Regions from separate parts of the Shewanella sp. Pdp11 genome, predicted to be linked through region 2. Evidence: predicted binding sites of a transcription regulator. Region 2 holds the regulator's gene; each other region holds the start of a gene.

The links. The regulator MetJ, encoded in region 2, represses methionine synthesis genes. The targets are predictions, from matches to a motif close to TAGACGTCTAGACGTCTA.
Region 1: the regulator MetJ is predicted to act here: its motif matches at 1,601-1,618, upstream of metH (methionine synthase).
Region 3: the regulator MetJ is predicted to act here: its motif matches at 2,288-2,305, upstream of metK (methionine adenosyltransferase).

What each region holds. Positions count from the first base shown of each region.
Region 1 is NZ_CP015194.1:1,723,078-1,727,964, reverse strand. Features, by position in the region: gene AYJ58_RS07625 (ABC transporter ATP-binding protein) at 1-267, opposite strand, end outside; cobalamin riboswitch at 368-533, opposite strand; gene AYJ58_RS07620 (histidine phosphatase family protein) at 738-1,469, opposite strand; gene metH (methionine synthase) at 1,746-4,887, shown strand, end outside.
Region 2 is NZ_CP015194.1:1,274,474-1,279,360, forward strand. Features, by position in the region: gene phsA (thiosulfate reductase PhsA) at 1-2, shown strand, start outside; gene AYJ58_RS05635 (4Fe-4S dicluster domain-containing protein) at 15-581, shown strand; gene nrfD (NrfD/PsrC family molybdoenzyme membrane anchor subunit) at 584-1,531, shown strand; gene AYJ58_RS05645 (sulfite exporter TauE/SafE family protein) at 1,638-2,381, opposite strand; gene metJ (met regulon transcriptional regulator MetJ) at 2,516-2,830, opposite strand; gene metB (cystathionine gamma-synthase) at 3,043-4,206, shown strand; gene AYJ58_RS05660 (bifunctional aspartate kinase/homoserine dehydrogenase II) at 4,218-4,887, shown strand, end outside.
Region 3 is NZ_CP015194.1:4,666,530-4,671,416, reverse strand. Features, by position in the region: gene AYJ58_RS20485 (PIN domain-containing protein) at 1-305, opposite strand, end outside; gene metK (methionine adenosyltransferase) at 1,094-2,245, opposite strand; gene tkt (transketolase) at 2,690-4,684, shown strand; gene epd (erythrose-4-phosphate dehydrogenase) at 4,801-4,887, shown strand, end outside.

The DNA of each region.
Region 1 (4,887 bases), 450 kb from region 2:
ATCTTGATCAAACAGGGTAATTTTGCCCTGAGTCGGGCGAACAAAGCGATATAAACAGCGCAGCAAGCTAGACTTACCCGCACCGTTTGGACCAATCAAACCCAGCATCTGCCCGGTAGGCAGCGCAAAGTTAATATTGGAAAGAATGGTTTTGCCATCGATACACCAGCTTAGCTGGCTGACATCAAGCGCGACCGTTTGGCTCGCTGATGGGCGAGTGTCGCTGTCATTCAAGGTATGGCTCGTTTGGATGGCAGAGAGTTTCACCAAAGTGGTGCTCCTAGCGAGTCCAAACCTGAATTAAAAAAGGTTATGCACATTGTCATCGGCTCCCTCGAGTCACCCGCTCGAGAACTAAGGCTGCACGCAGCGATAACAGAAATAGGCAGGTCTCCTGACTCGTCACTTTTTGTATTAAAAACAATATAAAAAGTCACTCACAGTTGCGGGCACAGTTCGGGCTGACTGACAAGCAGCTCCCCGATTCCCTATTATGTTGAGATTGATTTCAAGCCTTTGCAGTGTAAGCTGGCAATCGTTGCCACAGAACATACTCGCACCACTCAAAACTCCCAACACCTATTTCTGTGACGTCATCCGATACGCTATCGCAAGCCTTGCAAGGCCGCGTGCTTAGGGGGACGCCAGGAAAACGCATTATCCTATATTTACCTTAATAGGCAATCGACAATCACGCTGGTAAGACAAGAAAAATCTTCACCTTAGGCCGATGCATATCACTCGCAGCGTCCGCTCGGCCAATCTAAACGCCAGTAACAAACGCCGTGCTCATCCTGCAGCACAGTAATGCTCACCACGGCCGCCACGGGTAAATCGAGTTGACTGAAAAATCCCACCGCCCGTTCAACCCCAAGGGCGCGCGCCATTAGGTGACGGATCACCCCGCCGTGGGTCACCACCCATACCTTGGCAGCCAGCTCACCCGTACTCAAGCCCTTACCCACGCTAGCGCCCGTAACCTGCTCGGCGTTATCTGAGTCGATAATCAACCGTTTAAACTCGGCGGCGAGTATCTGGTCAATCGTCCCATTCACCCGCGACTCGAAACTAGCCATAGTTTCCCCATTGGGCGGCGGTGTTTGCCAAGGGTTTTGCCAATAGGCCGCTAAATGTTCGCCCGCTTGTTGATACAGTTCATCGAGCCGACGACCGTCCCAATCGCCAAAGTCGATTTCTTGTAAACCCGATAAAAGCTGCGCCTGCAATGGCCTTGACTCAGATACCAGCGCCGCCGTCGAATGCAGCTTGGCGGCAAAGGCTTGGGCAAATTCGGCGCAGCGGCGTGAGGTCGAGCTATAAATCGCGCTACACACGCTGGCCTGTGACTCAACTGCTGCCGACATTTGCTGCCAGCCCTTTTCGCTTAGAGGCACATCCACACGGCCGCGTAAAATGGCGCCGCCTTCACACTCGCCGTGGCGCAACAATAACAATCGAACTTGTTTCATATATGCCTTTTAAAAATCTTAGGATCTAGAATCTAGGTGCTAGGAACCAAAGCCTAGAGCCTAGAGCCTAGAACCTAGATTCTAATGCCTTTGACTTTCATCTTGCCCTGACAATCATAAGTCGCGTATTATGGACGTCTATACGTTTAAATGTCCAAAAGCATTTTATAAAAACAAGTATCCAAAAACAAATGTCGATAGACCAGAATAAAATGCTCTTTGCATAACAAGGGTCGATGCTTGGACTTAACTTAGCTGTATTTAAGGTAATTATTTATGACGATACCCTCAACCAAAGCCGGCCAGATATTAGCAGACATTCGCAAACAGCTTGCAGAGCGCATTCTGATCTTAGACGGTGCCATGGGCACTATGATCCAAGGCTACAAACTGGAAGAAGAGGACTATCGCGGCGAGCGCTTTAAAGATTGGCACACGGATGTCAAAGGTAACAACGATTTATTGGTGTTGTCGCAACCCCACATCATCAAACAAATTCACACCGACTACTTAAACGCCGGTGCCGACATCATTGAAACCAACACCTTTAACGCCACCACCATCGCCATGGCCGACTACGACATGCAGTCGCTGTCCGCCGAAATTAACTTAGCCGGCGCACGCCTCGCCCGTGAAGCCTGTGATGAAGTCTTTGCTGCCACAGGCATTCCACGCTACGTCGCCGGTGTGTTAGGCCCCACTAACCGTACGTGTTCAATTAGCCCTGATGTGAACGACCCAGGCTATCGCAACGTCAGCTTCGATGAGTTAGTGACTGCTTACAAAGAATCCACTAAGGCACTGATTGAAGGCGGCGCGGATATCATTATGGTCGAGACCATATTCGATACCTTAAATGCCAAGGCCGCGCTGTTTGCGATTGAATCCGTATTCGATGACTTATTCGGTCAGCATTCGAGTGACCTCTTACCTATCATGATTTCGGGCACCATTACCGATGCCTCTGGCCGCACACTGACTGGCCAAACGACCGAAGCTTTTTACAATTCCCTACGCCATATCAAGCCCTTATCTATCGGCCTTAACTGTGCACTTGGGCCAAAAGAGCTGCGCCCATACGTCGAAGAATTATCCCGCATCAGTGAGTGTTATGTGTCGGCGCATCCAAATGCGGGTTTGCCGAACGAGTTTGGCGGTTACGATGAAACCCCAGAAGACATGGCAAACGTGATTGAAGATTGGGCGCGCGAAGGCATGCTCAATATTATCGGCGGTTGTTGTGGTAGTACGCCTGAACATATCCGCGTTATTCGTGAAGCGGTCGATAGACATAACCCGCGCGTGTTGCCCGATATTCCCGTAGCCTGCCGCCTTGCCGGTTTGGAACCACTGACTATCGATGCCAATACCCTGTTCGTTAACGTGGGCGAACGCACCAACGTCACAGGCTCGGCCAAGTTTTTAAAGCTGATCAAAGAAGGCAAGTTTGAGCAGGCGCTCGATGTCGCCCGCGAGCAGGTTGAAAGCGGCGCACAGATCATCGACATCAACATGGACGAAGGCATGCTCGATGGCGTGGAGATCATGCACAAGTTTTTAAACTTGATTGCCTCTGAGCCCGACATCAGCCGCGTACCTATTATGATCGACTCCTCTAAGTGGGAAGTGATCGAAGCTGGCCTCAAATGTATTCAAGGCAAGGGCATAGTTAACTCTATTTCCCTCAAAGAAGGCGAAGCCAAGTTTATCGAGCAAGCAACACTGGTGAAACGCTACGGCGCGGCGGCCATTATCATGGCATTCGACGAACAAGGTCAGGCCGACACTAAAGCGCGTAAAATCGAAATCTGTACCCGCGCCTACCGCGTGTTGGTCGATAAGGTCGGCTTTCCGCCAGAAGACATCATCTTCGACCCAAATATCTTCGCCATCGCCACAGGTATCGATGAACACGACAACTATGCCGTCGATTTTATTGATGCCATTAAAGCGATTAAAGCCACCCTGCCCCACGCGATGATTTCGGGCGGCGTGTCCAACGTGTCGTTCTCGTTCCGCGGTAACAATCCAGTGCGCGAGGCGATTCACGCGGTGTTCCTGTACCACGCCATCAAAGTCGGCATGGACATGGGCATAGTCAACGCGGGCCAATTAGCCATTTACGATGATATCGACCCTGAACTTAAAGTGCGGGTCGAAAACGTAGTGCTTAACTTACCCTGCCCAGTTGAAGGCTCGAGCAATACCGAGCAGTTACTTGAAATCGCGGAGAAATTCCGCGGTGATGGCGCACAGGTCGGTAAGAAAGAAGATTTAGAATGGCGCAGCTGGCCAGTGAGCCAACGCTTATCCCATGCGCTCGTCAAAGGTATTACCGAATTTATCGATGAAGATACCGAAGCCGCTCGCCAAGAAGCGAAACGTCCGCTAGATGTGATTGAAGGCCCGCTGATGGATGGCATGAACGTAGTCGGCGACTTGTTCGGCTCGGGCAAGATGTTTCTGCCGCAGGTGGTGAAATCGGCGCGGGTAATGAAAAAAGCCGTGGCTTACTTAAATCCGTACATTGAGCTTGAAAAGGTCGAAGGCCAATCAAATGGCAAGATTTTGATGGTGACGGTAAAAGGCGACGTGCACGATATCGGCAAGAATATCGTCGGCGTGGTGCTCGCCTGTAACGGTTTTGAGGTATTCGATTTAGGCGTGATGGTGTCGGTGGAGCGAATTCTCGACGCCGTGAAAGAACACAATATCGATATCATCGGCATGTCGGGCCTCATCACGCCGAGTCTGGACGAGATGGTGCATAACGTGAAAACCTTCCACCGCGAAGGCTTAACCATTCCGGCGATTATCGGCGGCGCGACTTGCTCTAAAATCCACACAGCGGTGAAGATTGCGCCCCATTATCCCCATGGCGCTATCTATATCGCCGATGCGTCCCGCGCCGTGCCTATGGTGAGTAAGCTCATCAACAACGAGACTCGCCAAGCGACCATAGACGAAACCTATGCCGAATACGACGACATGCGCACTAAGCGTTTATCCCAAGCCAAGCGCAAAGAGATAGTGTCACTCGAAGCGGCGCGTGATAACCGCTGCCAACACGATTGGGCCAATTACACCCCGTTCACGCCAAACGTGCTCGGGCGCCAAGTATTTGATAACTATCCATTAGAAGACTTAGTCGAGCGTATCGACTGGACACCGTTTTTCCGCTCGTGGGAACTGCACGGCCATTACCCCGAAATCCTCACCGATAAAGTGGTCGGTGAAGAAGCGCAAAAGCTGTTCGCCGATGGTCAAGCCATGCTCAAACAAATCATCGAAGAAAAGTGGCTCACGGCGAAAGCGGTTATCGGCTTATTCCCAGCCAATACCGTGAATTACGACGATATCGAGCTCTATACCGATGAGTCGCGCACCACAGTCGAAATGACCACACATCACCTGCGGA
Region 2 (4,887 bases):
AATCGGAGGCTTAAATGAATAAACGATATGTAATGGTGCACGACGAGAATAAGTGCATCGGCTGCCAAGCTTGTAACGTGGCGTGTCGCAGTGAAAATGGCGTACCCGAAGGCGTTACTCGTCTGCAAGTGCGTGTGGAAGGCCCCTTTGGTGAGATGCCCAATCTGCACTTCAAATACCACAGGGTATCTTGCCAGCAATGTGAAGATGCGCCTTGCGTTAAGGTGTGCCCAACGGGCGCGGCCTATGTGGGTGAAGACGGCATTGTCTCCATCCACGGCGACAAGTGTGTGGGTTGTATGTACTGCGTGGCGGCGTGCCCTTATAAAGTGCGCTTTATGAACCCAGAAACCAAAGTGGCTGACAAGTGTAACTTCTGTAAGGATACGCGTTTAGCACGGGGCGAAGAGCCAGCGTGTGTGACTGTGTGTCCAACCGATGCCTTAGTGTTTGGCGATGCTAACGATCCACAAAGTGAAGTGGCCACACTGCTCAACACTAAGATCACTTACCAAGATAAAACCCATTTAGGCACTAAACCTAGGGTATATCGCGTTCCTACCAAAAGAGGGGGGATTTGATTATGAACAATACTTGGGGCGACATGGCGCAATATGATCCTGTCACTTGGCACTGGGTCATCGCCGTTTACCTGTTTATGGCGGGGTTATCCGCGGGCAGTTTACTGATTGGCATTGGTTTGCGCTGGGCGAATAAGGAACTCAGCGCGGGAGCCGAAAGCAGCATTCTTAAGGCTGCGGCCATTATTGGGCCTGTGGCAATTAGCTTAGGTCTAGCTTGCTTAGTGTTTGACTTAACCAAACCATTCCACTTCTGGCTGATTTTAATTCACTATAACTTCCAGTCTGTGATGGCAATCGGGGTGCTGGCGCTGCTGGCGTATTCTCCCTTGGCCTTTGCATACGCCATTATTGTGCTGCGGGATGACTTACCGAAATGGGGTTTGGGTTTCTTAACGCCTATCGCTAAGTTACTTATGCCATTTCGAAAGCTGATTGAAGTATTGTTGTTTGTCCTCGCCATTGGCGTAGGGGCTTACACTGGCTTCTTAATTTCGGCGATGAATGCTTATCCTATGCTCAACACTGCGGTACTGCCTGCGCTGTTTTTAGTGTCGGGTTTATCGGCGGGCGCTGCGGCAAACGCGGTACTGGCACTCTTGTTGTTTAAGACCGATAGCCATGATAAGACTTTGGCTAAGATGCACGGGTTAGAATTGCCTGTGATGGCGATTGAAATCATGTTCCTGTTCATGTTGTTCTGCGCCTTGTACTTCAAGGGCGGCGCGGCAGCTGCGGCCTTAGCGTCGTTAACCTCAGGGCTATGGGCAAGCGTGTTCTGGATAGGGGTTGTCGGTATCGGCTTTGGTATTCCATTGCTGTTTATGCTGCTACCCGCCGCGACTCGCCACACTAAGGGCGCGATGATCATGGTGGCTTGTGCGAGCTTAACCGGCGTACTCGCCTTAAGACATTTTATTGTGTACGCAGGGCAAAGCTATTTAAGCTGAGTGTAAGCTGGCTTTAAATATTGATAGATAAAGAAAAAGCACTGGCAATGTCAGTGCTTTTTTATTGTTTGAATCTTGAGATGATTTGCCAGTACAAGCGGGACGCTTATTGGGGTAATAACTCGATAACCGACTTCACCGTTAGCACTAAGGCGCTGATACTGCACAGGACTAACGTCGCCATCTTTGTCTTCTCTTTATCGACACGGCCCACTAATCGTCCTGCGACTAAGTAACCTAAAATCACTGAGGGGAGCAGCATCAACGACAGCCACAGATGTTTTAATTCTAATAAGCCAGTGATCGCTAAAATGACCAATGCAATCATGGAGCTAAAAATGAAGAAGGCCGACAGGGCTGCACGAAACTGCGAGGCATCTTTGCCTGCCAACAAAATCGCCATCGGCGGGCCACCAATCGCGGCGATATTGCCGAAGATCCCTGAAACCACGCCCGCACCGAAGAGGGTTTTCTTATTCACGGGTAGGCTGAATTTATACAGGCTGAGGATCACTGCGACAGTTACAATGGCGGCGATGGATAAACCGAGTATGGGCTGAGGCGCAAACAGCAATAAACTCGCGCCGATAAAACCGCCGGGCACGCGACCTAGGAGCGCATATTGCAAGCCATTGAATTCTAAGTGACCGCGTTCACGCACTAAGGTCAGCAGGGCGATGGAGAAACCCATAGCAATAACAGGCGCAGGTACAAGTTGTGGATCGACGATATACAGCAAAGGACTGGCGACAACCGCAAGTCCAAATCCAATCAGGCTCTGGGTTAATGCGCCCAGAAACACGACCAGCGAGGCTAAGGCGAGTGTCTGTGGATCTATCATAGAAAACATAGGATTTCCTATATCCCAAACCACCTCAAGATAGTGAAATTTAAAGTTTGAAGTCGCTTGGGTATAAACAAAAAGGGATCGTTAACGATCCCTATTGATGAGCACTGTGATATGACTTTGAAAGCGACGAGTCGCTATTCCATATCTTCCCACTCGATCCCCATTTCGTCCATCAGCAACTTGGCTTCGGCGGGAATACTGTCTGGGCTGTCTTTTGACAGATCTTCATCGTTAGGCAATGGCTGGCCAGTGTAGGCGTGCAAAAATGCCTCACACAACAGCTCGCTGTTGGTGGCGTGACGCAAATTATTGACCTGACGACGAGTACGTTCGTCCGTGAGGACCTTAAGCACTTTGAGCGGAATAGACACAGTAATTTTTTTTACTTGTTCATTCTTCTTGCCATGTTCAGCATAGGGGCTGATGTATTCCCCATTCCATTCAGTCATTGACTCACCTGTTATAACGCTAAATTCGGGGCAGATTTTAAACCCTTACAAACAACAGTCAAATTATTGCTACTATTTCTTTGTGATTGCAAACAGATTTCTTTATGTTTAGACGTCTAAACGTCTTCACGCCTATTGACGATGGCGTTGGGCTTAGGTACATTTAGACGTCCAGACATCTCTATCAGTCTATCGAATTTAGGAGTCCACCCATGGCAGAGCGTCAATTAGCCACACTGGCAGTGCGTCAGGGTATCGAAAGCGATACTCAATATGGCGCAGTTGTGCCACCGATTTATTTGTCGACTAATTACGCCTTCGATGGTCATAAAAATCCCCGCGAATTCGATTACAGTCGTTCAGGCAACCCAACGCGCTGCATTTTAGGCGAAGCATTAGCGCAATTAGAAAAGGGCGCCACTGGCATAGTGACGTGCACTGGCATGGCGGCCATCACCTTAGTGACTACTTTGCTCGGCCCCGATGACCTATTAGTTGTGCCCCATGATTGCTATGGTGGTTCCTACCGTTTATTTACCAACTTGGCGAAGAAAGGCCAGTTTAAGCTCATTGTGGTCGACCAAACCGACAGCCAAGTGTTAGCCGCCGCCATTGCGCAGAATCCTAAGATGGTGTGGCTCGAAACCCCATCGAACCCGTTATTGCGTGTGGTAGATATCGAAACCATTGCTAAGGCGAGCCATGAGGTCGGCGCGCTGGTGGTGGTCGATAACACCTTTTTATCGCCGATATTGCAACAACCCCTATTGTTAGGCGCGGATATCGTTATCCACTCCACCACTAAATATATCAATGGTCATAGCGATGTGGTCGGCGGCGCTGTTGTCGCCAAAGATGCGCAAATCGGCGAAAGCTTACATTGGTGGTCGAACACTCTAGGCTTAACGGGCTCAGCCTTCGACAGTTATCTGACCCTGCGCGGCCTGCGTACCTTAGCGGTGCGTATTCGCGAGCATCAAGCCAATGCCCAGCGTATTATTGAGGTATTAACCCAAAGCCCTGTGGTGAGTAAAGTCTATTACCCCGGTCTTGCGGATCACCCTGGTCACGCCATTGCGGCCAAGCAACAACAGGGCTTTGGCGCTATGCTGAGTTTTGAGCTCAAAGGCGGTGAGGCCGAAGTGGTGGCCTTTTTAGGTGCACTCAGCTTATTTAGCGTGGCGGAAAGTTTAGGTGGCGTCGAAAGTTTAGTGGCCGTGCCCGCCACTATGACCCACAGAGCCATGGAGCCGCAGGCGCGCTTCGAGGCTGGTATTAAGGACACCCTATTGCGTCTATCGGTGGGTATTGAAGATGCCGCCGATTTAGTTGCAGATATTCAAGCAGGATTAGCCGCCGTTGCGGCTTGTCAGTAGAGGAATAATAGATGGCACGTTGTCACTTACATAAATTTGGTGGCTCCAGTTTAGCGGATGCCGATTGTTATCGCCGAGTTGCCCATATCCTGTTAACCCACGGTCATAGTGATGATCTCGTGGTGGTCTCTGCGGCGGGTAAAAGCACGAATTTCCTGTATAAATTATTAGCGCTGCGTGATGCGGGTCAGCTATGGCAAGAAGAATTACAAGTGCTGATCAGTTACCAACAGGGGTTGATTGAGCAGTTGTTGTCGAATGAACAAGCCCGAGATCTGCGTGAGCGTTTGGCCACTGATAAAGCGCAACTCATCAGCCTGTTGTCCTTAGACGAGCGCAACGAATACCAAATCAACCATGTGGTGAGCTTTGGCGAACGTTGGTCGGCACGTTTAATGGCGGCGCTACTGCGCGAATCTGGCGTGGCGGCAAGCCATGTGGATGCCTGTTCAATTTTAGTGGCCGATGAAGCCGCTGTGCCACAAATTCGGGTACAGGAATCCCGCGCTAAAGTACAAGCCCTATTAGCTGCGCATCCCAATGAACGCTTAGTGATCACCGGCTTTATCTGCGCTAACGAGCGTGGCGATACCTTGTTACTTGGTCGTAATGGTTCAGATTTTAGCGCCAGCCTGATTGCTAGTCTCGCCGATATCGAGCGCGTGACCATTTGGACCGATG
Region 3 (4,887 bases), 1.6 Mb from region 2:
GCTTCGGACAACAGTGGTAGACGCGTATTCACATCATTTAATATTTCAATGGCCTTATCCTTGTCATCTCCACCGAACTCATTAATCACACTCTTTACTTGCTTAAACTCTTGAGAAAGGCGTTTTCTAGTCTTCTCTGCAACATCATCTTTGTTTCTGTCATATTCATCAATAACCAAGTCAGGGATAACTAAAGTGACTTCGCCACAATTTACTAAACTTTCCAAAGCCGCAACAATCGGTAAATCATTTTTCCTTGTCGATATATCTAGTAACACACAAGTATCAAGCATTAAATAATGCATTTATTCTTCCTAAATAGAGCAGAGTTGAAAAGTTGCGCCAAAGTTAACATTTTATTCGTGCGCATGCGCGTTTACCTCGTTGGACCAGTGAAAATGCGCACGGTTAACTACTTGTATGCAAAGAACTTATCAGCTTTCAGCCAAATACACCATCTGGGAAAACGCGCATGCGCGTTTTCTAAACCTATTAACTAAAACTCAGCCACTATAGTTAATTGATTTTATAGCATTTTATTTTTTGTAAATGGAGTTAATTCGCACTGATTTTGTCTGAAAATCATACCAAAACACCTAAATTTAAATACGACTGTATACCTACTCCACCATGTTCAGAGAAGAGCCATACCCATACATTGTTAGCCGATTTCTGGTAAGGCCAAACATAGTAAATAGATAAGAATTTGTATGGCAGCAGGAGTGAGAACTTTCGATTGAGCTAACGAGCCGAAACACGGAATGGGGCAATAGCTTTTTAGCTAAACGAACAGCAGAAGTGTTAGTTAAGATTGGCATTGTTGCAACTGTGACCGTTGGCGACATGGTCGCTTATTCACATCCATGTGATCGCGACATTAGTATGTCCTATACAGCAGATGTCGCCGTCGAGCCTCTGGAACGCTTTTTGTTAAACAAAGAGGTGGCGAGTCACAGGGGAAACAATGACAATGAATGCTGCACAACTGACGATACAATTATCTTGCTTTGGGGAACCAAATTGCAGGCATAAAAAAACCGCTGGGTAGCGGTTTTTATATTTTGCAATCTTAGCGGGTTTTAATCGAAACCGATTATAGACCCGCGTCAGCGCGCAGTGCTTCAGCTTTGTCAGTTGCTTCCCAAGGGAATTCGTTACGACCAAAGTGGCCATAAGCGGCAGTCGCTTGATAAATCGGACGTGCTAAATCGAGCATGGCCGTTAAACCGTATGGACGCAGTTCGAAGTGTTGACGTACTAACTTGATCAGCAAATCTTCAGACACTTTACCCGTACCGAAGGTCTCGATGCTGATAGAAGTAGGCTCTGCTACACCAATAGCGTAAGACACTTGGATTTCACAGCGATCAGCAAGACCTGCTGCCACTATGTTTTTTGCCACATAACGGGCAGCGTATGCCGCGCTACGGTCAACTTTTGATGGATCTTTACCAGAGAATGCGCCACCACCATGACGGGCCATGCCGCCGTAGGTATCAACGATGATCTTACGACCCGTTAAGCCGCAATCGCCTACTGGGCCACCGATAACAAAACGGCCAGTTGGGTTGATAAAGAACTTAGTGTCTTTGTTTAGCCATTGAGCTGGTAATACTGGCTTGATGATGGTTTCCATCACGCCTTCAATTAAGTCGGCTTGTGATACGTCATCTCTGTGCTGAGTTGACAATACGACGGCATCAATACCAACAATTTTGCCATCATCATAGGCAAACGTGACTTGGCTTTTTGCATCTGGGCGCAGCCATGGCAGGGTACCGTTTTTACGCACTTCAGACTGACGCTTCACTAATGCGTGGGCATAAGTGATAGGCGCTGGCATGAGGACGTCGGTTTCGTTGTTGGCATAGCCAAACATTAACCCTTGGTCGCCTGCACCTTGCTCAGCAGGGTCGGCACGGTCTACACCTTGATTGATATCAGGTGATTGCTTACCAATGGCGTTTAATACCGCGCACGAGTCTGCATCAAAACCCATATCTGAGTGGGTATAACCAATTTCACGCACGGTTTTACGGGTGATTTCTTCAATATCAACCCAAGCAGAAGTCGTGACTTCGCCACCGACTAATACCATGCCAGTTTTGACATAAGTTTCACACGCCACGCGTGCTTTTGGATCTTGAGCCAGAATTGCATCTAGCACAGCATCAGAAATCTGATCTGCAATCTTATCGGGATGACCTTCTGAGACCGACTCAGAAGTAAACAAGTGCTTTGCCATAGTAGGAAAATCTCGTCGTTAGCATTCAAACGTGTAGAAGCATCTACATCTAGACGGCTATTTTAGTTTAAATCCGATTGCCGATCACCCCCAGTGAGAAAAAATCCTCTCAGATTGTGACCTGAAAACGACTATGTTTAGTCTTAAAGAAGTTATTTTTATTATATTTCATGGTATTAGGAATAATCGATTTTTAATAAATTTATTTCTCCATTACAAGTGATCCTTGCGATGCCCACTCAAGTAAACGCCAGTAAAGTGACTAGCTTGTTTCTGCAGCTTATATATCTAGCTACCTGAATCCTGCATCTTCAGGTTGTTTGGGAATATATTCAGCCATCTTTTGCTGAGTGAATGATAATTTTAGTTTGCGTCACACTGGCATGTAGGGGAAAATATGCATCCAAATTGCCCGCTAGACCCCACAAACAAGCAGGAGAGAGCATGTCTTCCCGTAAAGTACTCGCAAACGCAATCCGTGCGTTAAGTATGGATGCAGTTCAAAAAGCAAATTCAGGCCATCCCGGCGCCCCAATGGGTATGGCAGATATTGCTGAAGTGCTGTGGAATGATTTCCTTAAGCACAACCCGACCAATCCTAAATGGGTAGATAGAGACCGTTTCGTCCTTTCTAACGGTCACGGTTCAATGCTGATCTACTCTTTACTTCACCTGACAGGTTATGAATTACCAATCGAAGAACTGAAACAGTTCCGTCAATTGCATTCAAAAACTCCGGGTCACCCAGAATACGGTTACACCCCAGGTGTTGAAACCACAACGGGTCCACTTGGCGCGGGCATCAGCAACGCTGTTGGTATGGCGATAGCTGAAAAAACCTTAGCGGCACAGTTTAACCGTGACGGTCACGATATCGTTGATCACTACACTTACTGTTTCCTCGGTGACGGCTGTTTGATGGAAGGTATTTCCCACGAAGCCTGTTCATTAGCCGGTACTTTAGGTCTAGGCAAACTCGTTGCATTTTGGGATGACAACGGTATTTCTATCGATGGCCATGTTGAAGGCTGGTTCACCGATGATACGCCAAAGCGTTTTGAAGCTTACGGCTGGCATGTGATTGCCGGTGTTGACGGTCACGATAGCGCGGCAATCCGTGCTGCTATCGAAGCGGCGAAAGCGGTGACTGATAAACCAACCATGATTTGCTGCAAAACCATTATCGGTTTTGGTTCACCTAACAAATCAGGCAGCCACGATTGCCACGGCGCGCCATTAGGGGATGCGGAAATCGCAGCCGCCCGTGAATTCCTTGGCTGGCCACATGCGCCATTTGAAATCCCTGCTGACGTTTATGCGGGTTGGGATGCCAAAGAAGCCGGTGCTGCCCGTGAAGCAGCGTGGAACGAGAAGTTTGCGGCTTATAGCGCAGCTCACCCAGAACTGGCTGCTGAATACGAGCGCCGTGTACTGAAAGGTGAATTGCCTGCTGATTTCGAAGAAAAAGCGCAGGCATTTATTCAAGCATCACAGGACAAAGCCGAAGGGATTGCGAGTCGTAAAGCCTCACAAAATGCCATCGGTGCTTTCGGTGCTATGTTACCTGAACTGTTAGGCGGCTCTGCTGACTTAGCAGGTTCTAACTTGACACTGTGGTCAGGTTCTAAAGGTATTCAAGACGATCCAGCTGGTAACTACATTTACTACGGCGTGCGTGAATTCGGCATGAGCGGCATTATGAACGGTGCTTCGCTGCATGGTGGTTTCATCAACTATGGCGCAACTTTCATGATGTTCATGGAATACGCGCGTAACGCAGTGCGTATGTCGGCGCTGATGGGTATTCAAAACATCTTCGTTTATACCCATGACTCTATCGGTCAAGGTGAAGATGGCCCAACGCATCAACCAGTTGAGCAATTAGCTAACCTGCGTATGACGCCAAATATGGCCGTATGGCGTCCATGTGATGCGGCAGAAACGGCGGTTTCTTGGAAAGCTGCGATTGAACGTCGCAATGCCCCAACGTCACTGATCTTCAGCCGTCAAAACCTGAAAGCCCAAGCACGCAGTGCTGAGCAATTAGCCAATGTGGCAAAAGGTGCTTATGTACTGCAAGACTGTGCGGGTACACCAGAGCTGATCCTGATCGCAACCGGTAGCGAAGTACAATTGGCAATGGATGCCGCCGCTGCACTGACTGAGCAAGGTAAACAGGTTCGCGTAGTTTCTATGCCATCGACAACTGAGTTCGATAAGCAAGATGCCGCTTATAAAGAATCGGTATTACCACGCGCTGTGACTAAACGTGTGGCTATCGAAGCGGCACATACCGATTTCTGGTACAAGTACGTCGGTTTTGAAGGCACAGTTGTTGGCATGACCACGTTTGGTGAGTCAGCGCCAGGTAACGTGCTGCTCAATCACTTCGGTTTCACCGTTGAAAATGTGCTGAATGCTGCAAAATCATTGGGCTAATCGCTCAAGAGATTAGATTCAATACAAAAGGTTAAACTTTTTAAGTGTTAATCTGTATAATGCGGCCTGCAATCGTTTGCAGGCCGTTTTTGTATTTAGAGGAAATTGAGACCTCAATGATCCGAGTCGCTATCAATGGTTATGGCCGTATCGGCCGCTCTATTCTCCGTGCTTTATATGAGTCGGGAAAACGGCAGCAAATG